DNA from 2 places in the Paraburkholderia phenazinium genome. Region 1 is predicted to be linked to the other one. Evidence: predicted binding sites of a transcription regulator. Region 1 holds the regulator's gene; the other holds the start of a gene.
What was found. Region 1 encodes FliA, which starts transcription of late flagellar genes. Its sites were predicted from a motif close to CTAAAGTTTNNNNNNNNNNNGCCGNTA; they were not measured.
Positions count from the first base shown of each region.

Region 2: motA (flagellar motor stator protein MotA) is a predicted target of FliA. The motif match lies at 7,480-7,506, and genes of this name have one in related genera.

Region 1 is NZ_FSRM01000001.1:536,897-551,730, forward strand. Features, by position in the region: gene flgJ (flagellar assembly peptidoglycan hydrolase FlgJ) at 1-831, opposite strand, end outside; gene BUS06_RS02595 (flagellar basal body P-ring protein FlgI) at 841-2,010, opposite strand; gene flgH (flagellar basal body L-ring protein FlgH) at 2,013-2,717, opposite strand; gene flgG (flagellar basal-body rod protein FlgG) at 2,750-3,538, opposite strand; gene flgF (flagellar basal-body rod protein FlgF) at 3,579-4,340, opposite strand; gene BUS06_RS02615 (flagellar hook protein FlgE) at 4,361-5,860, opposite strand; gene BUS06_RS02620 (flagellar hook assembly protein FlgD) at 5,910-6,632, opposite strand; gene flgC (flagellar basal body rod protein FlgC) at 6,644-7,069, opposite strand; gene flgB (flagellar basal body rod protein FlgB) at 7,178-7,675, opposite strand; gene flgA (flagellar basal body P-ring formation chaperone FlgA) at 7,896-9,461, shown strand; gene flgM (flagellar biosynthesis anti-sigma factor FlgM) at 9,627-9,983, shown strand; gene BUS06_RS02645 (flagella synthesis protein FlgN) at 10,058-10,501, shown strand; gene BUS06_RS02650 (RNA polymerase sigma factor FliA) at 10,753-11,487, opposite strand; gene BUS06_RS02655 (MinD/ParA family ATP-binding protein) at 11,516-12,385, opposite strand; gene flhF (flagellar biosynthesis GTPase FlhF) at 12,378-14,309, opposite strand; gene flhA (flagellar biosynthesis protein FlhA) at 14,514-14,834, opposite strand, start outside.
Region 2 is NZ_FSRM01000002.1:2,965,474-2,980,307, forward strand. Features, by position in the region: gene BUS06_RS33080 (CsbD family protein) at 347-547, opposite strand; gene BUS06_RS33085 (hypothetical protein) at 1,415-1,897, shown strand; gene BUS06_RS33090 (MipA/OmpV family protein) at 2,007-2,810, opposite strand; gene BUS06_RS33095 (LysR family transcriptional regulator) at 3,186-4,076, opposite strand; gene BUS06_RS33100 (pirin family protein) at 4,261-4,986, shown strand; gene BUS06_RS33105 (hypothetical protein) at 5,204-5,383, shown strand; gene motB (flagellar motor protein MotB) at 5,431-6,408, opposite strand; gene motA (flagellar motor stator protein MotA) at 6,430-7,299, opposite strand; gene BUS06_RS33120 (alkane 1-monooxygenase) at 7,699-8,865, opposite strand; gene ahpF (alkyl hydroperoxide reductase subunit F) at 9,236-10,831, opposite strand; gene ahpC (alkyl hydroperoxide reductase subunit C) at 11,003-11,566, opposite strand; gene BUS06_RS33135 (MFS transporter) at 11,771-13,201, shown strand; gene BUS06_RS33140 (cation diffusion facilitator family transporter) at 13,388-14,005, shown strand; gene leuA (2-isopropylmalate synthase) at 14,302-14,834, shown strand, end outside.

The sequences.
Region 1 (14,834 bases):
GTCATGCGAGCCGTTCAGCACCTGCGCATAGCGCGGATTGCCCTTGAGCATTTGCGCATAGTCGGCCATCGCTTCGTCATACGAGTCGTAAGAGCGGAATTTTTCGACGACGCGCTCCGGCCGGCCGTTGCGGTATTCGGTCGTGACGGTGGACACGGTCTTGCCGGTCCAGTCCTTGGTCGCCTTGATGCCGAATACGTTGTGGCTGGTCTCGCCGTTCGCCTTCAGGATCTCGCGCTTGCCCCAGCCCGATTCAAGCGCCGCCTGGCCGATGATGAAACGCGCCGGCACGCCCGTGGTTTCGCTCGCGGCCTGCGCGGAGGCAGCAAGCTTGTCGACGAACGCGTCGACGTTGGTCGTGCCGTCACCGCGCAGCGGCGGCGTCAACGCGCTGTTGCGCGAATAACCGACGCCGCTCGCCAGCGACCCGTTTGCCTGCGCATTGCCGTACGCCTTGGCTAGCGCGTTCAGCGCGGCGCTATTGCCTTCGCCGGCTTCGCCCGTCTGCATGCCCGAGTTGTTCATCAACTGCTTGAGCATCGCGTCGGCCACGCCGATGCCCTTGTTCGACATCTGTTGCGCCATCTGCTCGTCCATCATCGAGGTGAACTGGGCGCCGTCGCGCGAGTCGAGCGGACCGTCCTGCGGCGTCGCATCGCGCATGCTTTTGAGCATCATCGTGATGAAGGTCGCGTCGAACTGCTTGGCGGCCATCTGGACACCCTGCTGCGGCGATGCGGCGGCCTTGGCGCGCAGGCCGTCGAACCCCTGGACGTCGAGCGCAAAGCGCTGCGTCAGATCGGGCGTTCCTGAGGTGGAATCCATCGTCATGGCGGCTCCTTAGATGATTTCAAGTTCGGCGCGCAAGGCCCCTGCTGCCTTCATCGCCTGCAGGATCGACATCAGATCGGCGGGTGTCGCACCCAGCGCGTTGAGCGCCTTTACGACATCGGCCAGATTGGCGCCGGCTTTGACGTATTTCAGCGCGCCGTCGTCCTGCTTCAACTGGATCTGGGACTGCTGGGCAACCACCGTGCGGCCATTCGAGAATGCGCCTGGCTGGCTGACCACGGGTTGTGTGTTGACCACCACCGAGAGATTGCCGTGTGCGACGGCGCAATTCTCGAGCGTCACCATCTGGTTCATCACGATCGAACCAGTGCGCGCATTCAGCACGACCTTCGCAGCGCCCGCCGCCGGCTTCACATCGAGGTCCTCGAGTTGCGCCATGAACGAGACCTGCTGGGCCGGATCGGCCGGAGCGCGCAACTGGATCGTGCGGCCATCGAGCGGTGTGGCGGTGCCCTGGCCAAACGCGTTGTTGACCGCCGACACGATGCGCTGGTTGGTGTCGTAATCCATGTCGTTCAGCTCGAGCTGCATGGTGCCGTCCTGCGTGATGCTGGTCTGCACCGCGCGCTCGACGATCCCGCCGGCGGCGATGCGTCCCGCTGCGAGCTGGTTCACCTGCACGCGGCTGCCGTTCGCGCTGGCGCCCGCGCCGCCCACCGCCAGGTTGCCCTGGGCAAGCGCATAGACGGAGCCGTCAGCGCCCTTCATCGGCGTGAGCAGCAGCGTGCCGCCGCGCAGGCTCTTGGCGTTACCGAGCGACGATACCGTCACGTCGATCGCCTCGCCCGGCCGGGCGAACGGCGGCAGCACCGCCGTCACCATCACCGCGGCGACGTTCTTCAACTGGATGCTGGTCAGTGCCGAGGTGCTGCTGTTCGACGAACCGGCCGACTGGTTGTTGATCGAGATGCCGAGGTTCGCGAGCATGTTCGCGAGCGTTTGCGTCGTGAAAGGAGTCTGGGTGGTCTGGTCGCCCGTACCGTCGAGACCTACGACGAGGCCGTAGCCGATCAGCGGGTTGTCGCGCACGCCCTGGATCGCGACCAGATCCTTCAGCCGTTCGGCGTGGGCCGCGGGTGTGACAGGCGGCAGTGCTCCGCACGCGAGCGCGAACACCAGACAGGCATGGCCAAAACGGCGGAGAGGTCCGAGTTTCATGATCACCACGGCGCCACGTTAAGGAAGAAGCGTTGTAGCCAACCCATGGTCTCTGCCTCGTCGATATAGCCCTTCGCCGAGTATTCGATCTTGGCGTCTGCCACCTGGGTCGAGTACACGGCATTCAGGCCGGAAATCGTATTCGGGTTGACCACGCCTGAGAAACGCACGAACTCGTTACCCTGGTTGATGAGCATCTGCTTTTCGCCGCTCACCTGGAGGTTGCCGTTGGGCAGCACATTGGTCACCGTGACGGTGATCACGCCGCTAAAAGTGTTCGAGGCGTTCGCGCCGCCGGTCCCCGAGAACGTATTGCCGCCCTGGGCACTGAGATTGGCCTTGCCGAACAGACCGGCGAGAAAACTGGCGCTCGTGGTCGAGAACTGGGTGGTCGAACTGCGGTTGGTGTTCGCGCCCGAGGACTTAGTTGCGTTGATGTTTTCCTGAATGACGATGGTCAGGATGTCGCCAATATTGCGCGGCCGCTGGTCTTCGAAAAGCGGCCGTCCGGCGTAGCCCGGATTGAAAATCGAACCCGGCGACTGCGTGTGCGGCGGCACCGGCGGCACCGCGGTCATCGGCTGCTGCACGATGGGCTGCTTCGGTATCTGCGCGCAGCCGGCCAGCGCCAGTGCAAGCACGCTGGCAGTAGCGACGAACGCGCTGCGCGCGTCGCTCTTGACCGGTTTGAGATTGGATTGCGACATCGTATTTGCCTACCGCCTCTGGTTCCGAACCCTTAAATCGACATCTGCGACAGGGTCTGCAACATCTGATCGGACGTGGTGACCGCCTTGCTGTTGATTTCGTACGCGCGCTGGGTCTGGATCATGTTGACCAGTTCCTGCACGACGTTCACGTTCGACGTTTCGACATAACCCTGTTCCAGCGAACCCGAACCGTTCGAACCCGGCGCGCTGATGTTCGGCGTACCCGAGGAACTGGTTTCCGAAAACAGGTTTTCGCCTTGCGCGTCGAGACCGGCCGGGTTGATGAAGGTGGCGAGCTGCATGGTGCCGATCTGCGTCGAGTTCGAGCTGTTGGGCTGCGTGATCGACACCGAACCGTCGCTGCCGATCGTGAGCGAGGTCGCGGTCACCGGCACCGTGATCGCCGGAATGACCGGATAGCCGCTCGAGGTCACCAGCTGGCCCTGCGCATTGGTCTGGAACGAGCCGTCGCGGGTATAGGCGGTCGTGCCGTCCGGCATCTGCACCTGGAAGAAACCGTTGCCGTTGATCGCCACGTCCTTCGAGTTGCCCGTTTGCTGCAGGTTGCCCTGCGTGTACAGACGTTCGGTCGCGACCTGCTGCACGCCGGTGCCGAGCTGGATGCCCGAGGGCACCTGGGTCTGCTGGGTCGAGTCGGCGCCCGGCTGACGCACGGTCTGATAAAGCAGATCTTCGAACACGGCGCGCGAGCCCTTGAAGCCATTGGTGCTGACGTTGGCAAGGTTGTTCGAGATCACGTCCATCTGGGACTGCTGCGCATTCATGCCGGTCGCAGCGATATAAAGTGAGCGGTTCACAGTGTTGGTTCTCCTGGGTGCACGTCTGGCGCGACGCCCGTTAGCTGAAGCTGAGCAACTGGTTGGCGGACTGATCGTTCTGATCGGCGTTTTGGATCATCTTCGTCTGCATGTCGAACTGCCGCGCATTGGTGATCATCGAAACCATTGCGTTGACCGGGCTCACGTTGCTGCCCTCGAGCGATTCGGGTGCCAGCGTGACAGTGGGATCGGCGTCGGCAGGGTTGCCGTCAGCAGTACGGAACATGCCGTCGTCGCCGCGCTTCAATGTGCCCGCTGCGGGCTTCACGAGCTTCAACTGGTCGATGACCGCGATCGCCGTGGCCGGGTCTCCCGGCGCAAGCGCCGAAACCGTGCCGTCCTTGCCGATCGTGATCTGCGAGCCAGGCGGCACCGAGATCGGACCGCCCGTGCCGACTACCGGCAGGTTGGTCGCATTCACCAGCTGGCCGTTCTGGTCGATATGCAGATTGCCGGCACGCGTATAGGCCTCGCCACCGTCGGCGGTCTGCACGCTCAACCAGCCGTCGCCCTGGATCGCGACGTCGAGCGGGTTGCCGGTCTGCTGGATCGGTCCGGGCGTTTCGTCCGCACCCGGTGTCGACGACAACACGAACGTGCGTGTCGTGCTGTCGTTGACTGAGCTGCCGTCGCCGAACGACATCGGTACCGCGCGAAACGTCTCGAGCTGGGCGCGAAACCCGGTGGTCGACGTGTTCGCGAGATTGTTCGCGACAATGGCCTGCTGCTCGAGCGCCTGGGTGGCGCCCGACATCGCGGTATAAATCAGACGGTCGGTCATTCGTTCGGCTCCTGTTGCCCTTACATGTTGATCAGGGTCTGGTCAACGGTCTGCTGCGTCTTGATCGTCTGCGCGTTCGCCTGATAGTCGCGTTGCGCCGTGATCAGGTTGACCAGTTCGTTGGTCAGGTCCACGTTCGAATCTTCCACCGCGCCGCCTTGCAGCGTGCCGTGGTTGGTGCTGCCCGGCGTCGAGATCTGCGCTGCGCCCGACGCGGCGGTCTGTGCGTACTCGTTGTTGCCGAGGTCGACGAGGCCGTTCGGATCGTTGAAGTTGGCGAGCACGACCTGGCCGAGCGAGGCCGTCTGACCGTTCGAATAGTTGCCGGTGAGAATGCCGGTCGTGCCGACCGTGAAGCTCGTCAGCTGGCCGGCGGCAAAGCCGTTCTGCTGCAGGTTGTTCACGCCGTCCGTGCTGCCGTACTGGGTCGTACCGGCAAGATCCAGCGTCAGCGCCTGCGGCGTGCCGGAACCGTCGGTGTTCGGAATCGTGAAGGCGATCGAGTCCGACGCGGTCGTAGACGCGACACTCGTGATGCCGGTCAGCGCGCCGGAGGTGTTGAAACTTGCCGTGCCGACCAGACTTGCCGTGCCGCCTGCGACGCCTGCGTAGACGTCCCATGCGCCGGAGCCGGTCTTGGCGAAGTACATGTTGACCGTCTGCGAGCCGCCCAGCGAGTCGTACACCTGGGTCGAAGTCGAGTAGTTGTAGGTCGACGAGTTGCTTGCGTCGAAAGTGGTTGGGGTCGGCGTAACCGCTACCGTGTCACCGGCTGCTGCCGTACCCGTCAGCGTGACCGTCTGGCCATTGCCCAGCGTAATGGCGGTGCCTGCCGTGTAGGTTCCGCTGCTGTCGTTAGCGGCGTTGTCGGCGTCGGTTACCGTGTACGCCGTCGGGCTCGTAAAGGTAATCGTGTAGTCGTCGTTATTCGATCCAGCCGAAGCGGTCGTAATCGTCGCACCGCTGCTCGCCAGCGTCCCGGTCGTGGTCACATTCACAGCCGGCGTGCCGAGCATCAGCGAATCCTGAGCGTCCAGGTTGAGCTGCGCCGTAATGGTGGTGGTCTGCGTCGGTGCGATGTTGGTAGTCGGCACGGTCAGCGGCACCGTTTGCGCGCTGTTGATGATGCCGCTGGAATTCGCGGCATAGCCCATCAGCTCGAGTCCTTGAGCGTTCACGATATTGCCCGTGTTGCTGAGCTGGAACACGCCGTTGCGCGAATACGTGAGCGAGCCGTTATTCGACATCTGGAAAAAGCCGTTGCCGTTGATGGCGACATCCAGTGCCTGGCCGGTCGTATTGATCGTGCCTTGCGAGAACTGCTGCTGCACTTCGGCGAGCTGCGTGCCGATACCGATCTGGTTGTTCACGGCCGTGGCAACCGAGTTCGCATACATATCGGCGAACACTGCCGTACCGCTCTTGAAGCCGATCGTATCCGAGTTGGCAATGTTGTTGCCGATCACGTCGAGATCGCTCGATGCAGCCCCGAGGCCGCTCAAACCCTGCTGATAACCCATGACGTATTCTCCGTTCCGGGAAATGTCTAAATCTGGTTGAACTGATTGCTTAGAGGACTGCCGCGACCGAAGTCAGGGCGACCGTATTGCCATTCGACAGCACGAGACTCGGTGCGCCGCCGGTACCCTGTACGACGCTTTCCACGGTACCCGGGGTCAGGGTCGTGCCAACGCCTGCAGCACCGTTGATCGTGCCGGTGGCGGTGATCGTGTAGGTGCCCGTCGGCAGTGCGGCACCCGTCGAATCGACCGGGGTCCACGTGACCGGCACGGTGCCGGCCGGTTGCGCGCCCAGATCGAGCGTGTTGACGATCTGGCCTGCCGAGTTCACGACGTTGACCTTCATGTCCGACGCCGCCGAGGCCAGCTGCACGCCGAATTCGGTCGCCTTGCCGGAGGTCACCGAAATGGAATTGCCTGGGGCCAGCACGCTGGAACCGATCAGCAGTGCAGCCTGCGAGGTCTGGCCTGCGTTGAGCTGCGTCGCCAGCGAGCTGAGCGACGTGTTCAACTGGCTGATGCCCGTCACGGTGTCGATCTGCGCGAGCTGCGAGGTCATCTGCGAGCTGTCCATCGGATTGGTCGGATCCTGGTTCTGCATCTGCGTAATCAGCAGCTGCAGGAAGGTGCTTTGCAGATTCGCACCCGAGGTCGCCGAGCTGCTCGAGCTGCTGCTCGACGCACTGCTCGCCGAGCCCGTGCCGTTCATGGTATCGAGCAGCGTCTGCGAGACCTGGGTCCCGCTGCCGCCGATGGTGGTTGAAGTAGTCAAGGAGGCGCTCCTCAGGTTCCGATCGTGAGTGTTTTCAGCATCAACTGCTTCGCTGTGTTCAAGGTTTCGACGTTCGCCTGGTAAGCGCGCGACGCCGAGATCATGTTGACCATTTCTTCCACCGGATCGACGTTCGGCATCGTGACGTAGCCGTTCGCGTCGGCCGCGGGGTTGCCCGGGTCGTAGGTCTGCTTCATCGGCGTCGGATCGTCGACCACGCCGGTCACCTGCACACCGCCCACCTGCTGGCCGGATGCGGTGCGCGCGCCGCCGATCGGGTTGACCGCGAACACGACCTGCTTGGCCTTGTACGGCTGGCCGTCAGGACCCGTCGTGCTGTCGGCGTTCGCCAGGTTCGACGCCGTCACGTTGAGCCGCTGCGATTCGGCCGACATGGCCGAACCGGCGACATTGAAAATATTCATCAGGGATGGCATAGCTTCTCCGACCTCTCCTGCCGGCAGGTTCCGGCTTGATTGTTTCCCGTGGGCGTGGTTTTTAGCGGTTACATCCAGCATGTGCGCCGGTCGTCGCACCGGACTCCATCAGGAGCCCGACGTGATCACCGACAGCATCGATTTGATCTGATTCGAAACTTCCGTCATGGCCGACTCGAAGTGCAGCGAGTTATCGGCGAACTGCACGCGTTCCGCGTCGAGGTCCACCGTGTTGCCGTCGAGCGAGGGTTGAGTCGGAATGCGGTACTGCAACTGGCCGTAGTCGTCACTCGGACCGCCGGTCGCAATCAGGCTGGCCTTGCCGGCCATGTGGCCCGGTTCGGTCGAGGCCATCGTCATGCCGCTCGTCACGCCGGCAGGTTGCGCCATCGCCAGCGTCGAGTTGTTCGATGCGCCGGTGCCGGTGCTGCTGCCGTCCGTCTTTCTCAGAGCGCCCGCGAGCGTCGACGAGAAATCGACGTCACGCGCCTTGTAGTTCGGCGTGTCGGCATTCGCAATGTTCGACGACAGCAGTTCCTGCCGGTAGGAGCGGACATCGAGCGCCTGACGGCCAAAGGCGAATTCGGCATCGAGTTTATCTAGCATGAAAAATCTCCGGATAACGTTCCCGCGTCTGGCGCTCGATCAGGGAGCACAACATCTGCGGCGACCCAAAAGGGCTTTTTGCATGAGATGCATCTTAGGCGGGGCAGGCAAGCGGCAATCTTCTGAATAACCGGGGAAGGTCGCCTCTATTCAACGTTTGCGCCAGGAGCCGCGTCACTAGAATGCAACTCGTACCCTTGCCTCACGCTGGAGATGCACGATGGCCCGATCCACTCCCGATGTGCTGCCGCCGCGGCGCCGCATCGTTGCACGACACACTGCCGCCTGGCTGGTGTGTGCCGTGGCGGGTGCGTGGTGTGCGTCTGCGGCATTGGCCCAGGAGGCCGGCGGCCCGATCGTGATTCCCGGTCCGGGCGAACAGAACCCCGCCGATCTCGCGCGCATGACCGCGCTGGCGACTTCCAGCAATGCCAGCCCGCGGACGATCAACCCGCAGCTCGCGGCGACGCTCGCACCGCCTGCACAGTCTTCGACGCCGCAATCGACCGACCGCTTTACCAGGCTGTCGAACGCGAGCGGTGCCATTGTGATTCCGGGTACCGATGAGGCATCCGCGCCCGGCGCGCCAGATGTTCCGGCGAACACGACGGTCATCCAGCAAGCCAGCCCGGCGAATACGGCCAGCCTTACCCGCGTCAATATGAATCCCGCGCTCGCCGCGAGCCAGGTCGTGCCGGTGGTCGTCACGTCGATGCCGGCGCGTGCGACGTACGGCGCCGCACTGCGGCCCGTGAATGCCGCCCCGGCTGCCGCACCTGTCGGCGTACCGGCCGTGGCACCCGCCGTGACCGCTGCGAGCAGCGTCGAAATCGACAGCCTCGCTTCGCGCGGCGAGCCGCCCGAACTGGGCGCAAGCGCGGCAGGCCGCAATCCGGCGCCTCACGTTGCTGCCGCGCCGGCTCAAACGACACTCCCCGTAAAGAATCAGGCGCAGGCGCTGGCGGAAGCCGCGCAGCGCGCGCAGGCAATTCAGGCGCTGCAACAGGCTCAGGCGGCTCAGGCCGTTCAGGCGCTGCAGCGAGCGCAGACTCCGCAACCGGCGCCCAAGCCGGTGGTGGCCGCCTCCAGGGTTCAACCGGTCCAGACTGCTGCCGCAATTCAGGCATCGCAGCCGGCTCAGGCCAGCCAGCCCGTGCCCGAAGGTCAGGAAGACGGCCAGCTGATCCACACCGCCGCGCTGGACTTTCTCAAACAGCAGGCCAATGGCCTGCCGGGCCAGGTCGAACTGAGCGTTGCCCAGGCTTTCCCGCGCGGGCTTGCCGCCTGCGACACGCTGCAGGCGTTCATGCCGCCCGGCGCGCGCCTGTGGGGCCGCACGACGGTGGCGGTGCGCTGCACGAGTGGCCACCCATGGACGGTCTGGCTGCAGGCGAAAGTCTCGATCCATGCGACTTACTACGTCGCCGCGCGGGCAATGATGCCTGGCGAGGTGATTTCCGACGCCGATCTGGTTCCTCGCGACGGCGACCTGACCCTGCTGCCGGCGTCGATCGTCACCGTGCCGTCACAGGCAGTCGGTTCGGTCACGTTGATGCGCGTGAGTATGGGCTTTCCGCTGCGTCAGGACATGCTGAAGAGCGCCGCCCAGGTGACGGCCGGACAGAGTGTGCGGGTGGTGGCGCAGGGCGACGGCTTCTCGATTTCGTCGGAAGGCAGCGCGCTCAGCAATGCGACGCCAGGGCAACCGGTCAGGGTGAAAACCTCAACCGGGCAGATCCTGATGGGAATCGTGAAGGACAGTTCGACGGTCCAGATCCAGATGTAGATACCCGGGATCTGAACCTGAAAATGGCGCCCGTGACAGTGGCGTTCAAAGGGTTTTGGGGGAAGAAGGCGGCCGGTGGGGCCGTTACAAACGGATACATCGATTGAGCTAAAGTTTGGTTTCTTGAATGCCGTTAAAGGAATCAAATAGTTCAGGAAGCCAATCGTGAAAATCGATTCCACCACCAATAGCATGCCGGACAGTCTGACGGGCAGCGCGGCAACGCGTACCCAGCAGGACAGCTCGGCCCCGGCGGCTTCGACCGCCCAAAGCGCGGCAGCCGCCGCGCAAGCCGCCACCGGCTCGGGTGGCGACGCGAATGTGAGCCTGTCGGGCCTGTCGTCCAGCCTGCGCAGCCTGGCGGCATCGGGTTCGGCAGACATCGACACCGCTCACGTCGAATCGATCAAGCAGGCCATCAAGAACGGCACGCTGACGATCGATCCGGGCAAGATTGCTGACGGCGTGCTCGACACGACGCGCAGTTTGTTGCAAACGAGAGCCCCGGCGACCGGCAATTGAGGTTGGACGCCGCGAGGCGTCACCTTGAAACCCGGCCCGCACGCTTTGTGCGGGCGCCGTGAGAGCGACTTGTGATGAAAGACGCGCTGCTTGCCACTGTGATCGATGAGTACTCGACCATCGAAGAATTCGCTTCTGTTCTGGCTATCGAGCAGAAAGCGCTAACCCAGGTGGAACCGGCCGAGATGTTGCGGCCGGTTGTCGAAAAGAAAACCGAACTGGTCGGCAAGCTGGCCTCGCTCGAGAAGATCCGCGACGCGCAGCTCGCCGAAATGGGTCTGCCGGCCGGATGGAACGGCATCGAGCTAGCCGCCGGGCGCGACCCGAAGCTCGCCGAGCAGTGGTCGTTGCTGCAGCAATCGGTAGAGCGCGCACGCCGCTCCAACAAGACCAACGGTGTGCTGATCCGCACCCGCATGGAATACAACCAGCGCGCCCTCGAGGTGCTGCAGGTGCGTCCGAAAAAGCCCTCGCTGTATGGGCCGGATGGACGAGTGCCAGGGTTCGGCGGCCTGTAATTCCGGACGCTCCCCCGCTCATCGAACTCCAATCCAGTCTGTCCTGAATGCTCGCTGAGTCGGTCTGACCGTTTTCAGACCAACTCAGCGCAGCCTGCCGTTTGGCGCCTGTCCGCCACCTGCGCTTGCCGCACTTTTCCTGCTTTCCTCTCAGCACAAAAAAAGCGCCGTCCCTTTACATCGGGACGGCGCTCATTGCGCTTGAATCATGAGCGGCGGGTAACGGCGGTGAACCGCCGGCCGCCGTGGTGTTACTCCGCTTCAGCCTTGGCCCAGGCCATCTCGCGCAGACGCGTGCGCAGCCGTGCAACCGCCTGGCTATGCAGCTGGCAAACCCGCGATTCGCTAACTTCCATCACCGCACCGATCTCGCGCAGATTCATGCCGCGTTCGTAGTAGAGCGACATCAACAGCTTTTCGCGTTCCGGCAGACGCTCGATCGCTTCGACCAGCGCCGAGCGCAGGCTTTCGTCGAGCAGTGCCGAGAGCGGGTCCGAATGATCGACGCAGTAGCGGTCGAGGAACGGCTCATCGTCGGCGGAGCGATCGAAGTCTTCGTAGTAGATCAGCTGGCTGCCATGCAGGTCCTGCAGCATCGCCTGATACTCGTCGAGCGGCATCTTGAGGTGACCGGCAATTTCCGTCTCGCTCGCCGAACGGCCGAGTGTCTGTTCGACCTGATGCACGGCCGTCTCCACCTCGCGCGAGGTGCGGCGCAGGCTGCGCGGCAGCCAGTCGTTGCTGCGCAACTCGTCGAGCATCGCGCCGCGGATCCGCTGGCTCGCATACGTTTCGAACTGCGCGCCCTGGTCTTCCTTGTAGCGACTCGCAGCATCCAGCAGGCCGATCATGCCGGCCTGAATCAGATCGTCGAGATCGACACTCGCCGGCATCTTCGCTACCAGCTGCAAGCCGAGCCGCCGCACCAGCGGTGCGTATTTGGTCAGAACCTCGGCTTGGGAAATCTTTCCCTGAGCGTTGTACATCGTGCTCCCCTTGTCCGCGCCCCGCCCTTCAGGCGTGCTGCACAGACGGTTGGTCGGCGTGTTGCGCCGCTGTTACTGCCGCCGGCGCCACCCATTGGTGACGTGACGACATCGCTGGCCGCATTGGCCAGTACTGCAATTCGGCGGCGAGGTGCCGATAGTCCCGCGCAGCAGGGGTCGACGGAAACGCGTCGACCACGCAGCGCGACAGTTCGAGCGCCCGGGCCATGCGCGGGTCGGCGGCGATACAGCCCGCGCCTTCCAGCGACACAGTCAGATAACGCCCCGCCACCCCCGCGAGGTTTTCAAAAGCGGTGTGCGCGTCGGTGACGCTATGCACATGGTTCACCAGCACCCGGAACTGCCCGATGCCGTGCGCGTAATGCAGCCGCTTCATGCAGGCATACGCATCGGTAATCGCCTGCGCAGCGACGCGCGTGACGATCAACAGGTCGTGCGCCTGCATCGCCAGCGCAGAGAGCTGGCCGAGCCGGTCGAGTTGCGCATCGATCAACACGATGTCCGCGGGACCGTCCAGCACCACACTCAGTTGCGCCGCCGTGTAGCCTTCGCGATTGCTGCGCGAGGCGCTCAGCACTGAAAAGCCCAGTGCATGACGCGCTACGGCGGCGTCGAGCGATATCTCGCCGCGTACCACGGCGGCGAAGTTGGCCGCCCCCTGTACGCCGCCGAGCATGGCGCCCACCGAGTAATCGCCAAGGCACTCGTCGATCACGAGTACATCCTTGCCCTGCTCCACGAGTGCCGCCGCCAGATTGACGACGGTCGTGGTACATCCGACGCTGGTCGAACCGCCCGTTACCGCCAGCACTCTTGAACCGCTGCGGGCCAGCAGGCGCCGCAGTCCTTCTGCCTGATCCGAGACGACCTTATCCAAAGCGGACCTCGTGCAGTTCGGCCGTCGAGCGTGCTGAGAGCGCCGAAAGCAAGGCCGGAATATCGTCGTCCTGCGGCACGAACGGCGAACTGTCGCGCGGAATGCAGAAAGCGCTTTTGATCAGGAATTTCTTGGTTGCGACGTACAGGTTCTCGGGCACCTTCTGCCCGGTCGAGACGTAATGCACCGGCAGCTTGTAGCGGATCACCGTGTCGAGTACGCCGCCCAGGTTGGTCGCTTCATCGAGCTTGGTGAGGATGCAGCCGGCGAGCGGCTGTTGATCCGGCCCGCGCTGATAGGCCTGCACGACTTCGTTGAGCGTGTCGCCATGGCACGTTGCGTTCAGCAGCAGCAGGCGCTGCACCGGTTGTCCGGCGCGGCACAGCATGGCGATCTGGTCGGAGACGAGGCGGTCGCGCTGGCTCATGCCGATCGTGTCGATCAGCACGATGTGCTTGTTGCGCAGCTCGGCGAGCGCCAGTTGCAGATCGGCGCCGTCCTTCACCGCGTGAACCGAAACGCCGAGGATCTTGCCGAAAATGCGCAGTTGCTCGTGACCGCCGATCCGGTAGCTGTCGGTCGTCAGGAGTGCCACCTTGCTGGCGCCGAAGCGCATCACGCAACGCGCGGCAAGCTTGGCCGTGGTCGTGGTCTTGCCGACACCCGTCGGGCCCATCAGGGCGAACACGCCGCCGCGCTCCATCAGCGCGTCTTCGTTTTCCATGATCGGCAGGTTCGACTCGAGCACGTTGCGCACCCAGTCCATCCCGCCTTCCATGTTGTCGATCTCGGGCGGCAGGTTGTCGACCATCATCTGCACCAGTTGCGCGGAGAAACCGGCGGCGAACAGGTGCTTGGTGAGCGAGGCGCGCGTCGGGCTGCGACGCTGGCGGTCGGCCCACAGGAGACCGGCGAAGTGTTCCTCCATCATGCCGCGCATCGAGGAGAGCTCGCTCATCACCGTTTCGTTGACGACCTGCTCCATGCGAGCCTTGATCGCTTCGGTGACGCTGGCGGTGGTGCCGGCTGCGGCACGTGCGTCGTCCGCCGGAGTGGCCGGGCTCGGCTTCCTGCTAGCGCGGCGCGCGGCGAGTTGTGCAGCTTCGCGGGCCCAGTCGGGCGTGTCGGCGAGGTTCGACGGCTGACGCGTGCCGACCTGGATGTCGACCGGTGCGCCGAGGCCCTTGGCCATCGCGGCGGCCGGTGTCATCGACGAAGGCCGTGCGCTGTAGGCGCCTTGCTGCTTGCCGGCGATATTGCGGGCGTGGTCGATCAGCCAGGGATTCGTTTCCGCTATCGTGCGCGGCGTGGCCGGCGAGAACGGCATAAACTGCGGCGCCGGGACGCCGGCGGCTTTCAGCACGTCGGCGCGGATGTCGTCGCCCGAGCGCGGCATCTGCGGCATCTGCGCCTGCGGTGCGGCTTGCATCGAAGGCGCGCTTTGCGCCGCGTGAGCGGCTTGAGCCTGCGGCGCGAGCGGTGCGGCCTGAGCCGACGAAGCGTACGGCGAGGCCGTGGCCGGCTCTTCCGTTACGGCTGCCTGTGCGGGTGCAGCGGCTTGTGCCGGCGCGTTGCTGGCCGACATGCTCTCCGTGCCGGCTTCCGGGCTTGCGCCGAACACCGACGAAAACACGTCCGGCATGCCGCTCGCGTACGGATTGGACTGCATCATCGGCGTGCTGCGCGGTGCCGGTGCTGCCGGGCTCATCGCAGGGGCCGCGCTGTTTGCGCTGCTGCCGTTATTCGCGCCGTTACGCGCCTTCGGAGCGATTGCCGCGAGCTCGCTATCGGCGAGCGCCACGATCTCGACGGTGCCGTCTTCGATCGTGCGGTTCGACAGCACGACCGCGTCGGGGCCCAACGCCTCACGAACGAGGCGTAGCGCGTCACGACTGGTAGCACCGACAAATTTACGAATGTTCAAGCTGGACCCCCGATGAGGTTGACGGACCGGCGACATACCGCTTTCCATTGAGATCGATTATTGCGAAAGATGTCGAGAGACCATCGCTTGATAAAGACAGGGAAAAGCAGGCAATTCGCGTGATGGGTAGTACGCCGGGGCCGCGCTGCAAGGGTCCCCAAATGAAAACCGGCGCCTGAAGCGCCGGTCTGAAGCGTGAGCGGGTTAGCCTTTCCCGCCTATCAGATTCACCACCTTGACGTTGCGGGTGTCGGGCACCTCCGCATACGACAGCACCTTCAGCTGCGGCAGGTTGCGGCGCAGGAAGCGCGCCAGCATCGGCCGCAACGCGTGCTGCACCAGCAGCACCGGCGCGAGCCCGAGGTTCTGCTGGCGCGTCATGGCCTGTTGCGTCTCGGTCATCAGCGTGTGCGCGAGACCCGGTTCGAGACCAGGGTTTGCCCCAGTCGAAAGCGCCTGCGAGAGCACGCGTTCGAGGTTCGAATCGAGGCCCATCACCTGCATGTCGCCGGTGCCGGGGAACCA
Region 2 (14,834 bases), on a different contig from region 1:
TAAGGCAAGTTTTGTGCCGATTCGATCAACTGACCGTCTGACGGTCTTTTGCCCAAACGTCAGTTTTTTGGCCTGCATTCTTGTGTGGCGAGCCGCCCGTCTTGTGTGCCAAAGCGAGCAAATCGGCACTGCTTCGGTGCGCACCGCAGCGGTACTTTAAAGGGAGCCATTATTAGTACGGTATCCGAATCAATTATCGGACGGTGCGGGGCAGCGATAGCGTCGAACAGACGTTTGATTGGACACTGATGCGAGCGACAGAGAGCGGCCACGTCACGACGCGACCGCCCTCAGCGGTGAAATACGGCTACGCCCCGTTTAACCCTGCACGGGGCTTACACCGCGATCAGTGGGTGCGCTTTGCGGGGTGCTTCGCCGCATCCTTGGCTTCTTCCCGCGCATCGCCCATGTCCTTGCGGGCCTGACCCATGCCCTGCTGGATATCGCCCTTCATTTCGCGGCCGACGTTCCCAGTGGCTTTCCCTGCCACTTCGTTGACCTTGCCCTTGGCCTTTTCAGCAACGCCCTTCACCTGGTCCTTGTTCATGACGTCCTCCAAAAGTGCGACTTGTGTCGCGACGTTCATCACGCCGCAAGCACTGTTCCTGCTATCGGGGAATTTTCAGCTTGCTTTCCTTGCGTGTAGCGCTCCGCTTCAACCCTGGTGCGATTCCTCTGCCGCGCCGGAATTGCAGGCTTTTTGACTCGACCAGACGTCCGGTTGCCCGCAATTCAATGAAATGCGCCGCCAATTCCCCTCGTTTCGCCGGATCGCATTTACTGCATCGCCTTTACACTGTTTTCCATGGGCACGACGAATCACTGAGTCCATACGCGGTCTTCCCCCCGCGTTGTTTTGACCGTACCTGTAGAGCAGCACGTAGAGCAGCACGTAGAGTAGTTCTTAGAGCAGTCTGGCAGGTTGCAGTAGAAACGGCAGTTGCTTGTACGCAGTACGTAGTCGTAGCACGCTCCAGCATCACGCAGTTGCAATACCGGTAGCAGAGCAGCACCGCAGTAGCGCATCGACGAAGCGCTCTCGCATCAGATGCAATGAAAGCAACAGGGGTTTGCAGCAAAAGAAGGTAAAGGACCGAAGGACCACGTCTCAAGCAGTTTGAAGTGCAACAGCGTTGTTTTGATGGGAACCACGTCGGCAAGCATCCACGCGCCTGTGCGACTCTTCCATCCTGTCCGGCCCTGTCCCCCGTGGGACAGGGCTTTTTTTTCGGCCGCGTCACACCTTGACACAACTGCCCCAGTCAAGCGTCTCAAAATTTAAGGCTATCTTAATTGTTGCTTGCGATGATGCTGACACGACGCACCTACAAGGATGCGAATTGTCCCGCCGGTGCGCCGTCTGCAAGAAGCTTCTCTGGCGAACCGAGCGTTACAGAACGAGGTTAAAACCGTCATGCCGAACAAATCGCAAAGCCGCAAACGCAACCAGCCTGCCATGTCGCCGCTGCTGCGCGCCCTCACGTTTAGCCGGGCCGCGCACGAGCCGGTCACGCAGGCAATGCTCCTGCAGTGCTACACCGCCCTCGATGCGTTCAAACGCGGTCACGGCTCACGGGATCTGTTTATGACGCTCGGCCGGCATTTTCTGGTGTCCGAAGAGCTTTGCCGTCTGGGACTCGAGCCGCAAGGTCTCGAGTACATCGAGAGCGCACACGGCGCGATGGTGCAACTCGACGCCGCAGAGCATCAGCAAGGCGACTGGGCATTGGGCGAGGACGAGTACCTGCGCGTGTGCGCGGCGCTGTCGATTCTCGATGCGCAACTGTCCGCCGCTTCGCTCGAAACGATCGCACGCGCCGAAGCCCGCATGGTGGAAGGTCTGATGAGAGCGGGCCGGAAAGAAGCGGTCGCCGAAGCGCCGACCACCGTCTGCTAGGACCGCGGCCGGAGTTGGGTCGAGCCGGGTGCGTTGTAGCAACCGGTTCGCGAGCGACTGCAGGCCGCGCGAGGGCTCAAGCCGGAGCCCGCGCGCGCAGCAAGCTCGCTCAGAACTGGTAATTGATCGACAGATCCAGCACCCCGTTCGACGAGCGCTGAGTGACAGGACTATGCGCCGCGCTGCCGACCAGTTGCTCCAGCGCAAAGTCGCACGCCGCAAACCAGTGCTTCTGGAAGAACCAGATCGCACTGACGCCGAAACCCGCCGACTTCAGACCCGCACTCGCGTGATAGTACGAGTACTGGGATTCGGCGGCCTGCTGCTGGTCGATGCCGAACCAGGCGTTCATGTATTTGGAATCGGCGAAGGTCAGACTCGGCCCTGCAAACCAGAAGAACGTCTTCGAACTGCCGGGCAGCGGCATATAAGCGCCGACGTCGCCGATCCAGCCATTCGACCCGCCGAAGCTGCGCCGGATATCGGCGCGCAGCACCATCGGAAAACTCTTCGATATGACGTAGTCGCCAGCCAGTTTCAGTTCCGGGGCGGGGTTGATGTTGCCAAGGCCGTGCAGATGCTCGTCATCGTCCTGACCGCGCCGTCCCAGGTCATAGGCAACCGCAAGGCTGATCCGCCAGTTCTGGCCTTGTGCCACATTGGCGCCGAAGCCTTCGCCGGTCGAAGCAAAATACAGATCGCTATAGCGGATGTCGATGCTCGGGCCGCCCTCGAAGTGATATCGATCGGCGCCGTCATAGCGCGGCTGGAAGGCGCCGGCGATACCGACCGCCGCTTGCCACGTGGGAATTTCCGGTTCCATCAATTTTTCCAGCGGCACCCCCGCCGAATATTGCCATTCCTGCAAAGGCGCCGGCGTTTGAGCTTTGGCTGGCGTCGCGATCACGCTCATGCCGGCGACAGTGGCAGCAACCAACCATGGCGTTGCGGCCGCTTTTTTGTTGGAACGGCTCCGGGCCGCCCGCGTTATATGTCCGTTCGACACCCATCCTCCGATCGCGCTGGTCGCGAATGAATTGACCGGCCGCTTTCCAGATCCCGCGAGGCTGTATCGATTGCCACGCAGCCATGCTTGGGCATGTAATTCTTTCAGCGGCTGGTACATATGAGTTGGCCGATGGCGGCATTTGATGTCGCCGCTGGCCGAACTTGCCGGCTGCGACGACTTCTGGCCCCATCCTGCCAATATCTGCAAGGCTCGACGAGTGCAATATCCGGGCCTGATCGAAACGTCGAGCGGTCGAGCCCGTCGATTTGCGTCACTTCCTCAGTGAGTCAAAGTCTTCGCCAGTTGCTCGCGCAGAAATGCGGTGAATGACTGGATCGTAATCGAGCTTTGCCGATGCTGCGGATAGACTGCAAAAAGCGCGGTTGCACGCGGCAGAAACGGCTCCAGTACGGGGACGAGCTGACCGGCCTTAAGCGCGGCGGAGACGATGAAATCCGGCAGGCGCGCAATGCCGAGCCCCGCAAGCGCCGCATCGCGGATCAATTCACCGTTGTTGGCACGCAGCGGTCCGTGCACCTCCACGGCCTTGTGTGCGCCGTCCAGCACGAACTCCCAGCTCGCTGGGCCGCCGTGTCCATACAGAAGACAGGCATGCCGCTCGAGCTCGGCCGGCGCGGCGGGCGTACCGCGCCGGCGCAGGTAGTGCGGGCTGCAGCAGACCACCATCCGGACTTCCGCGAGCTTTTGCGCGATCAGCGTCGAATCGGCCAGCGTGCCGATGCGGATCGCCATGTCGAACCCCTCGCCCACCACATCGACGGTGCGATCGCTCAACTCCATGTCGAAGCGCACGTCTGAATGTTTCTTCAGGAACATCGCTACCAGCGGCGACAGATGGACCATGCCGAACGACATCGGCGCACTCACCCGCAGCAGCCCATGAGGTGACGCCCGCCGCAGCGACATGGCCTGCTCGGCTTCTTGCACCTCACCGAGAATGCGTTTGGCCCGCTCGTAGAACTCCTGGCCGAGTTCGGTGACGGCAAGCTTGCGCGTGTTGCGGATCAGGAGCCGCACGCCGAGTGCCTCTTCGAGCGCCATGACGCGGCGACTGACGAACTGCTTCGACAGCGACAGCCGGTTGGCTGCGGTAGTGAAGTTGTGCGCGTCAACCGTGGCGACGAAAATCCGCATGTCATCGAGTTGCATTGGCTCGCTCCTGGGTGTTGATCATGGTCGCCCGTCTGTGGTGTCGCCTACCGCCCCATTGTCAACCATGTCGAGACAGTGTTTCTGATTACGTCACGATTATAAGCACATTGATTGACGTAAACTGCTCTACATGGATCACGGACGACAACCCTCGCCGGATCGCACATCAAGGAGAAAGAACATGCTCGACATCAGACACGCCAATCAACGCGGCCGCGCGGAGCACGGCTGGCTTAGTTCGCGTCATACGTTTTCCTTTGCCAACTATCACGACCCGAAGCAGAACGGCTTTTCGGATCTGCTGGTGATCAACGACGACCGCGTCGCGCCGTCGAAAGGCTTCGGCACGCATCCGCACCGCGACATGGAAATCTTCTCGTACGTGCTGGAGGGTGCGCTGGAACACAAGGACACGATGGGTACCGGCTCGGTGATCGTTCCCGGCGACATCCAGTTGATGAGCGCGGGCACGGGCGTCGCCCATAGCGAGTACAACCACTCGCGTAACGACTCTGTGCACTTCCTGCAGATCTGGATTGCACCGGCGCTCAAGGGCACGCCGCCGCGTTATCAGCAGAGCCGTTTCGGCGAAGCGGAAAAGCGCGGGGCGCTGCGCCTCGTGATCTCGCCGGATGGCGCGAAGGAGTCACTGGTGGTGCAGCAGGACACGCGCGTTTATGCCGGACTGTTCGACGGCGACGAGAGCGCCCGGCTGGAACTGGCGGCTGACCGGTATGCGTATGTCCACGTGGCGCGCGGCAGCGTCGACGTGAACGGTCAGACGCTCGGTGAAGGCGACGGTGCACGGGTCCGCAATGAACAGGTTCTGACGTTCTCACAGGGTCACGACGCCGAAGTACTGGTGTTCGATCTGCGTAACATCGAGATGTCGGAACTCTGGTCCTGAGCGCCGCGCGGCGAACGCACGAATTGCATCCGTTATTACCTGCTGTTCCCGTCATGGCGGCATATTTGACTGAACTACGATGGCTCTGTGGCTTCCATGAAGCTACGTCCAGTACGTGGGCCTGATCGTGTCAATATGCCGCCGCCTGACGGGAAGAGTTGATCGATACGGGGATGCAGTCTGCACGCCGCTTGATAAAGGATCGGCCGTGGATATCATGAAAATTGCCAGAGCAGCGGGTTTGCAGATTCTGCTCGATGCTCGGATTGGCCGTGAAACCTATCACAGCGTGAGTGGATCGCTGCTTTCGTTGCAGCGCTTCGCAGAGGCGGTTTGCGCCGCTCAGGCGGATGAGTTTGCGCAGCAGCAGGAAGCGTCGGCAGCACACGAAGCATAAACAGCCAGGGTGGCGATCTCGCATCGCCGCCCTGGGTTTTAGACGCATTACGGCGCGCTGATCTTGCCGGTTTGTTCCTTTGTCAGCGCTGCGGGCAACACCCCGCTCGCGGCCGCTGCTTCGTCGACCGTGGTGCGGCCACCGTCGCGGAAAAACGCCTGCACCGCAGCGTTGTTCAACACGAGAATGCTGATGCGGCGGTTGGTCGGTTCGTCGGCGACGTTTCTGTCCAACGGCAACACGTCAGCCAGTCCGCGCACCTGCAACAGTTTGTCCTCCCTTAAGCCCCCTGCCACCAGCGCGCGCCTTGCGGCGTTGGCGCGGTCGCTGGAAAGCTCCCAGTTCGAATAGCCGGCGGTGCCGCCCGAGTAAGGCACGGCGTCTGTATGGCCGGCAATCGACACGCGATTGTCCACATCGTTGAGCGACGCGCCGATCTGCTGCAGGATCGTCAGCGCGTAGTCCTCCAGTTTCGAACTACCCGAGGCGAACATCGGCCGCTTCAGCGAATCGACGATCTCGATACGCAAACCTTCGTCGGTGATCGACAGACGAATCTGCTCCTTGTAGGCGCGCAACGATGGCGTCTGCTCGATCAACGCACCGATTTTCGCCTTGAGCTGCGCAAGCCGCTGCGCATCCATCTGCATGGCGGGCGGGCTGACCGTAGGCGGGGCGGGCTGGACCTGACTCTTGTGCGCCACGCCCGGCCGGCTGTCCGAGGCGTCGCGTCCGCCGCCTTGCACCACGCTCGGCCGCGCCGCACCGGTGCCTTCCTTGCCGCCCAGCAAGGTGGAAAGCGGCGTGTTGAAGTAATCCTCGATGCCCTCTTTGTCGTACTGCGAGGTCGAGCCCAGCAGCCACATCAGCAGAAAAAACGCCATCATGGCCGTCACGAAGTCGGCATAGGCGATCTTCCATGCACCACCATGATGGGCCTCGTGTGCCGCACCCTTGCGCAGACGCCGCACCACGATGGGCGCCGACGCTTCCCCCGCGCTACCGCCCGACCGGTTCTCAGCCATGACTCGTCTCCCTCATCCTGGTCAGGCCGCCTTCGGCATTTTGGTGGCGCGCACCGCGTCTTCGAGCTCCTTGAAGCTCGGCCGGTCCGCGGTAAACAGCACCTTGCGGCCGAACTCCACCGCAACGGGCGGCGCGTAGCCGCTCATCGAGGCGAGCAGCACGGCCTTGACGCACTGAAACGGTTTGGCGGCGGCGCGACCCTTCGCGTTGAGCAGGTCGGCGAGCGGCCCGATGAATCCGTACGCGAGCAGAATGCCAAGGAAAGTGCCCACCAGCGCACCGGCGATCATCTCGCCAAGCACCGCGGGTGCGGCTCCCACCGAGCCCATCGTATGCACCACGCCCATCACCGCGGCGACAATCCCGAACGCCGGCAGCCCATCGGCCATCTTCTGGATCGCATTGGCCGCGACGGAGGCCTCCGCGTGATGCGTCTCCAGTTCCTCGTCCATCAGGTCCTGCATTTCGAGCGCGTTCACGTTGCCGCTCGACATCATGCGCAGATAGTCGACGATAAAGTCGAGCAGATGATGGTCCTGCAGAACATGCGAATACTTCTGGAACAGCGCACTTTGTTCGGGCGCCTCGACATCCGCCTCGAGGGACATCATGCCTTCCTTGCGTGCCTTCTGGAGCAGTTCAAACAGCAGCGCGATCAGTTCGAGATATTTCTCTTTCGTATAACCGCCGCCCTTGAAGCAGGTAGGCAAACTCTTGAGCGTCTTTCTCAGCGTCGTGACCGGATTGCTGACGACAAACGCCCCTATCGCCGCACCGAAAATACACAGGAGTTCGAATGGTTGAACCAGGGCAGGAAGATGTCCTCCTACGCCGATAAAACTACCGATCACCGACCCCAACACCAATACCCATCCGATCGCAACAAACATGGCCTCTCCGTTTCAAACGCGGATTTAAACTGCTGCACTTCCACGCCGGACCAGTTCGTTCAGCGTAGCGGTGCCCCTCTCGATAATCCGCACCGGAGCAGGCGCGCGTGGCTGCGCCTCTCCGGAGAGATTCTATGTTCTTGATTGGTGCAAACCTGATTGACCTGCGCCGAGTGCAGGTAACGGCGCATCCCTGGTTTGCTTGAACCCGGATTCCCCGCCGCACGGGGAAATGTTCCACCCGGTTAATAGCTCTGTTTTCGGCAGCGCAGCGAATTTCTTAAGCGATAAATTTATCGATCGCGTCCAGGCCTTGTGCGGCTTTGGTCTCTTTTTTTTATCGGTAAATATGGCCTTTATGGCGCAAACGTTTGATGTTCGCGAATGGCGAATCAAACATCAACTCGTAACCGCTCCGGAAAATTCTGCCAGCACGCGTTCGCGTATTGCGGGCTTGATATTGGAGTGCTCCATATTGCCGCGATAATGCGCGACCACACGCGGATTCATCACGCGGAACCACAGCGGCGGCACATAAGCCACCATGATCATCGTCGCGTAACCGGACGGTAATTGCGGCGCACCTTCGAAGTGACGCAGTGCCTGAAACGAGCGCGTCGGATTGGCGTGATGATCCGCATGGCGTTGCAATTGGTAAAGAAACAGGTTGGTGACGACGCGATTGCTGTTCCATGAATGCTCAGGGCGGCAGCGTTCGTATTTGCCGTTCGGCAACTGCTTGCGGCCTAATCCATAGTGCTCGAGATAATTGACCACTTCGAGCAGCGAGGCGCCGTATATTGCCTGGATCAGCAGGAACGGAATCACGACCTTGCCGAATAGAACAATCATCGCACCCCATAGCACCACGGTCATCGCCCATGCATGCAATACCTCGTTGCGCCAGCTCCACGGCGAATGATCGCTGCGCGTGAGCCGCTCTTTTTCGAGCCGCCACGCCGATGCGATGCTGCCGAACACCGTGCGCGGCAGGAACGCCCAGAAGGACTCGCCATAGCGTGCGCTGGCGGGATCGGGCGGCGTCGCCACCCGCACGTGATGGCCGCGGTTGTGTTCGACGAAGAAGTGTCCATAGGCGACTGGCGCCAGCGTGACCTTCGCCAGCCAGCGCTCGAAGTGGTCGGTCTTGTGACCGAGTTCGTGAGCAGTATTGATCGATGCGCCGGTCGCCGAACCGAGCGAGAGCGCAAACCCCAGGTAGTCGTACCAGGCGAGCACATGGGTTCCGACGATCCACACTGCGCCGAAGAACGAGACGTATTCGATGAAGGTCGCGAGGTAGACGATGCGCCGGTAATAGCGCTCGCGCTCGAGCACGGGCGCCACTTCCTCAGGCGGATTGCTGGGGTCGTCGCCGATCGCGTAGTCGAGCACCGGGATAATGCCGAACACAAAGATCGGACCAAACCACCAGAAGATATGCCAGCCCGTGAGCAGCGCAAGAGTGGCCGCGTGCAGCGGCAACGTGATGGTCAGCGCACCGAGCAGCCAAAGGTAGCGCTTGCCGTCGACCCAACGCGCGGGCGCCGTTTGCGAAGAGGCCATCTCTGTCTCCTTTTATGTTGCCCTTCGTCCTTAAGCCCACTCGGACGCGTTGAAATGCGCACGGTTGGCTGCCGCGAAAGGTCTGCTCCGATTCACAGATTTATATGGTGAGACGAGCCACTTCGCCAAGAATTGAATCCAGGCGGCGAGCTCCAAACAAAGCAGCGCGGGCCGCGCCCGTGAGGGCCTGCGTCAATCGTGTGAATGAAACGGGTGTATAGATGCCCCGAAGGAGCTCAAGCGCCACCGGCTTCGATGCGGGAACCGAAAACAATGAAGCCCGCACAAAGGCGGGCTTCATTGCAAGGCAACAACTGGCAGCTGGCTTTCGTCAGTCCAATCAGGACCGCCTGCCGCTCACGAAGAAAACTTAGGCCTCCGCAAGCGCCGCAGCGTCCTCGACTTCCGCTTCGTCATCCGCGCTATTGCGAATCAGGTGATCGAAGGCGGAGAGCGATGCTTTCGCGCCCTCGCCCACGGCGATGACGATCTGTTTGAACGGCACCGTCGTCACGTCGCCAGCCGCGAACACGCCCGGCACCGACGTCGCGCCGCGCGCATCGACGACGATCTCGCCATGCTTCGACAGTTCGACTGTGCCCTTCAACCATTCGGTGTTCGGCACGAGACCGATCTGTACGAACACGCCTTCCAGCTCGACCTGCTTCGCTTCACCCGAGCGCAGATCCTTGTAGACGAGCCCGTTGACCTTCTTGCCGTCGCCGGTGATCTCGGTGGTCTGCGCCTGCGTCACGATCGTCACGTTAGCGAGGCTGCGCAGCTTGCGTTGCAGCACTTCATCAGCCCGCAGTTGCGCGCCGAATTCGATCAGCGTGACTTCGCGCACGAGGCCGGCCAGATCGATTGCCGCTTCCACGCCCGAGTTGCCGCCGCCGATCACCGCGACGCGCTTGCCCTTGAACAGCGGGCCATCGCAGTGCGGGCAGTAAGCCACGCCATGATTGCGATATTCGCGCTCGCCCGGCACGTTGATTTCGCGCCAGCGCGCACCGGTGGCGAGCACGATCGTCTTCGCCTTCAGCACCGCGCCGCTCGCCAGACGCACTTCGTTGATGCGGCCCGGAACCAGTGCTTCAGCACGCTGCACGTCCATGATGTCCACTTCATAGCTCTTCACGTGCTGTTCGAGCGCCGTGGCAAACTTCGGTCCTTCGGTCTCCTGAACGGAGACGAAATTTTCAATCGCGAGCGTGTCGAGCACCTGGCCGCCGAAGCGTTCCGCAACCACGCCCGTCTTGATGCCCTTGCGTGCCGAGTAAATCGCCGCCGCAGCGCCCGCGGGGCCGCCACCGACGATCAGCACATCGAACACCGGCTTCTTCGCCAGTTCCTTGGCCGCACGCGCACCTGCGCCGGTATCGAGTTTGGCGAGAATTTCCTTTACGCCGCTACGACCCTGGCCGAACACTTCGCCGTTCAGGAACATCGTCGGCACGGCCATGATCTGGCGTGCTTCCACTTCGTTCGGGAACACCCCGCCGTCAATCGCCACGTGGCGGATGCGCGGGTTGATCAGCGCCATCACGTTCAGCGCCTGCACGACTTCCGGGCAGTTCTGGCAGGTCAGCGAAAAATACGTTTCAAACTGATAGTCGCCGTCGAGTTCGCGGATCTGTTCGATCACCGCGTCGTCGAGCTTGACCGGGTGGCCGCCCACCTGCAGCAGCGCCAGCACCAGCGACGTAAATTCATGTCCCATCGGGATGCCGGCAAAGCGGATGCCCGTGTCCTTACCCGGCTCGCCGATCGAGAACGAAGGCTTGCGCTCCGCGTCGCCGCGTCGCTCGATCACGCTGACGCGCGCCGACAGCGTCGCGATGTCGTTCAGCAGTGCGAGCAGTTCCTGCGATTTGGCGCTGTCGTCGAGCGAGGCCACGATCTCGATCGGCCGGCTGACCTTTTCCAGGTACGATTTCAACTGAGTCTTGAGATTGGCATCCAGCATGGCTATTCGAATTCCGTGACGAGGGTTGGGCTCCGGGCGCCACCCACATTGCGTGGCGAGGAGCCGTGCGGGCCGTATGCACATGAAGCTGCATTGCGCGTGATACGGTCCGCACGGAGAAACGCCAGCGAGTGGCGTGTACTGCGATGAGGCTGAGCCAAGCGGGAGCGCTTAGATCTTGCCGACCAGGTCGAGCGACGGGGTCAGCGTTTCAGCGCCCGGCGTCCACTTGGCGGGGCACACTTCACCCGGATGCGCTGCAATGTATTGCGCAGCCTGCACCTTGCGCAGCAGCTCGCCGGCATCACGGCCAATGCCGTTGTCGTGGATTTCGCACAGCTTGATCTCGCCTTCCGGGTTGATCACGAAGGTGCCGCGCAGCGCCAGGCCTTCTTCTTCGATCAGCACGTCGAAGTTGCGCGAGATGGCCAGTGTCGGATCGGCGATCATCGGATACTTGATCTTCTGGATCGTGTCCGACGTGTCGTGCCATGCCTTGTGGGTAAAGTGCGTATCGGTCGACACGCTGTAGATCTCGACGCCGAGCTTCTGGAATTCGGCATAACGATCGGCCAGGTCGCCCAGTTCGGTCGGGCAAACAAACGTGAAGTCAGCCGGGTAGAACACGACGACCGACCACTTGCCCTTCAGGGTTTCGTCGGTAACGGTCTGGAAGTCGCCATTGTGGTAAGCGGTTGCCTTGAAAGGTTTGATCTGGCTGTTGATGATCGGCATCTGATGCGTCCTCTTTTGGTACGTGGTTGAGAAAGTGATGACAGTATGTCTGGATCCACTTAATAGAAAAAGTTGATTGTTTAAATCGTCATCATTGGATTTGACTATTTCTCCTTCCAGGAGAAATCCCGGCCCCGGATGCCGGCTTTGGCCGTCTTCGGCAATACTTCTACTTTTCCACTTTTTCCTCGCAAACGGACCGCGATGACCGACACCCAGAAACGCCCCGGCTTCATCGGCTGGTTGCCCTATATCGTCGCGGCGACCTTCTTCATGGAGTATCTGGACACCACGGTGATCGCCACCGCCCTGCCGCAGATGGCGCGTTCGTTCGGCGTGGGTCCGAACAGCCTCAGCCTCGGCATGACGGCCTACATGCTGGCGCTGGCGATTTTCATCCCGGTAAGCGGCTGGGTTGCCGATCGGTGCGGCTCGCGCACGGTCTTCTTTAGCGCGATCGGCGTGTTTACGGTCGCGTCGGTGTTGTGCGGGATGTCGCAAAACGTGACGGAATTCACCGCCGCGCGTCTGTTGCAAGGGATGGGCGGCGCGATGATGGTCCCGGTCGGCCGGCTGATCGTGGTGCGCAGCACCGAGAAAAGCCGCCTGATGCAGGCCATCTCGACCATTACGTGGCCGGCGATCGTCGCGCCGGTGGTCGGGCCGCCGATCGGCGGCTTCATCACCACCTACGCGAACTGGCGCTGGATCTTTCTGCTGAACGTGCCGTTCGGCATCGCGGTGATGGCGGCAGTGGTCGCACTGGTGCCCAACCTGAAAGGCAGCGAGCGCCGCCCGCTCGATCTCGTCGGCCTGCTGCTGAGCGGCGCCACCCTTACTTCGATCCTGTACGGCGCCGAACTCGCCAGCCAGCCCGGCGAAAATCCGTGGATAGCAGGCGCCCTCGTGGCAGCGGGTCTGGTGATCGGGTTCGTGGCATTCCGGCATGCACAGCGCCATCCGCATCCGCTGATCGACGTCTCGACGCTCAGGATTCCCACTTTCTCGGTGACGGTGATAACCGGTTCGTTCACACGTATCGGCATCGGCGCTGTGCCGTATCTGATGCCGCTGCTGTTCCAGATCGGCTTCGGTCTGTCCGCGTTCAAGTCGGGGCTATTGCTGCTGGCGAGCGCGCTCGGCAACCTGGGTATGAAGGCGTTGACCACGCGCATCCTGCAGCGCTATGGCTTCCGGATGGTGTCGATCGTCGACGTCGCCGCAGCCGGCGTCTTCATTATCGCCTGCGGCCTGCTGACGCCACAGGCGCCGCTCGCCTGGGTGCTGATCGTGATATTCGGATATGGCGTGGCGCGCTCGATGCAGTTCACGACGCTCGCCACCCTCGCCTACGCAGACGTCGCCCAGCCGCAGATGAGCGCGGCCAGCACGCTGTGGAGCGCGGCGGCGCAAATGACCATCGGCCTGGGCATTGCCTTCGGCGCGGTGGCGTTGCGCGGTGCCGCCGTGTTCAACGGCGAGACCTCAGGGCATGTTTTTACGCTCGATGACTTCCGCATCGCCTTTCTCTGCGCCGGATTGGTGACGCTCGCATCGGTGTGGGGTTACTGGCAGCTGGAACACAACGCGGGGCAGAGCGTCGGCGGAGGCTCGCGGCGCCAGGACGCTTCCTGAGCGTGATCAATGGCGTGGACGTAAGCCAGGCAGAAGCCTGCCACCGCGCCCCACCTGTCACATCCCCGCAACGTTGGACGGTTAGTTTGCTTGCACTACTCGAAATCACTCGAAACCGTCCTCCCAATGACATCGCCGTCAGAGCGTCCCCGACAGTCACGCGGCAGTTCCTTCAAGGCCGCTTATATGAGTGCGGTGTTGAACGCCGTGCTGATGGCCATGCAGATTGTCATTGGCCTGTTCGCGCATTCCGACGGCCTGGTGGCTGACGGTATCCATACGCTCAGCGATCTCGCCGCCGACGGCGTCGTCATCGCCGTGCTGTTTCTCGGCGCGGCTGCGGCCTCCGGCCGGCGTGCTCCCAACAGCGACGGCGGCTTCCATGCATCGCTCGCGACGCTAGTCATCGGCGTGCTGCTGATCGGCACCGCCGGCGAGATGCTGTGGCATAGCATCGGACCCGCCACGATTCTCACTGTTAGCACCAGCGTGCGTGCGAGCGCGCTGGTGGTCGCGGTCTTCGTCATGTTCGCCAAGGAAGCGCTGTTCCGCTATATGCGGTCGGTGGCTCAACGAACACATTCTGGCGTTCTGCTTGCCAGTGCCTGGCACGCCAGACTCGACGCGGTATCGGCGCTGGTTGCCATGATGGGCATTCTCGGCAGCATGGCCGGCCTGCCGATGCTCGATCACGTCGCGGCCGGTGTGATCGGCCTGATGATCCTGCGCATGGGTTACAACAACTGCTGGTCGGCGCTGAAGGACCTGGCCGCCCGGCCGCTCGGCAACACTGCCGGCCAATGACAGCGACAGGGGCAAGCGCCGATGCCTCGCAAGCAGGCACACGAGCAAACGCCGCTTGACTGGCCCTGCCGTTTGTGATCCTATTACGCCCATGTTCGCCGCACAGACCCTGCTATCCCTCCTACTACTAGCCCGCTCTACCGGGCTAGGTCTGCTGCTACGCGCTTCCCGCATCTAACGCATCTGAAGCGCAGTTAATTCCCAAGTTTTGCTGACCTTGCCCCGGTTGCCCAACCGGCGGCCGTGCTTCGTCCCGTTCCTTTGCGTCTCCCGTTTTTCGAACCCACGAGCCCATCATGCTGAAAAATCCTGCTACCAAGTACCGCCCGTTCACCCCCGTCAACTTGCCGGATCGCACCTGGCCGTCGCGCACCATCACGCGCCCGCCGATCTGGATGAGCACCGACCTGCGCGACGGCAATCAGGCGCTGTTCGAGCCGATGAACGCGCAACGCAAGATGCGCATGTTCAAGACGCTGGTGCAGATTGGCTTCAAGGAAATCGAAGTGGCGTTTCCATCGGCGTCCGAAACCGACTTCAATTTCGTACGCGAACTGATCGAGGGCGGCCACATTCCGGATGACGTCACGATCGAAGTGTTGACCCAGGCGCGCGACGACCTGATCGAGCGCACCTTCGAATCTCTGCGCGGCGTGCCGCGTGCGATCGTGCATCTGTATAACGCCACCGCGCCGGAATTCCGCAAGATCGTATTCGGGCTCGACCGTAACGGTGTCAAGCAACTGGCCGTGAACGCGGCACGCACCATGAAGCGTCTCGTGGATGCCACCCCGGAGACGGCTTTCACGCTGCAGTACAGCCCGGAGAC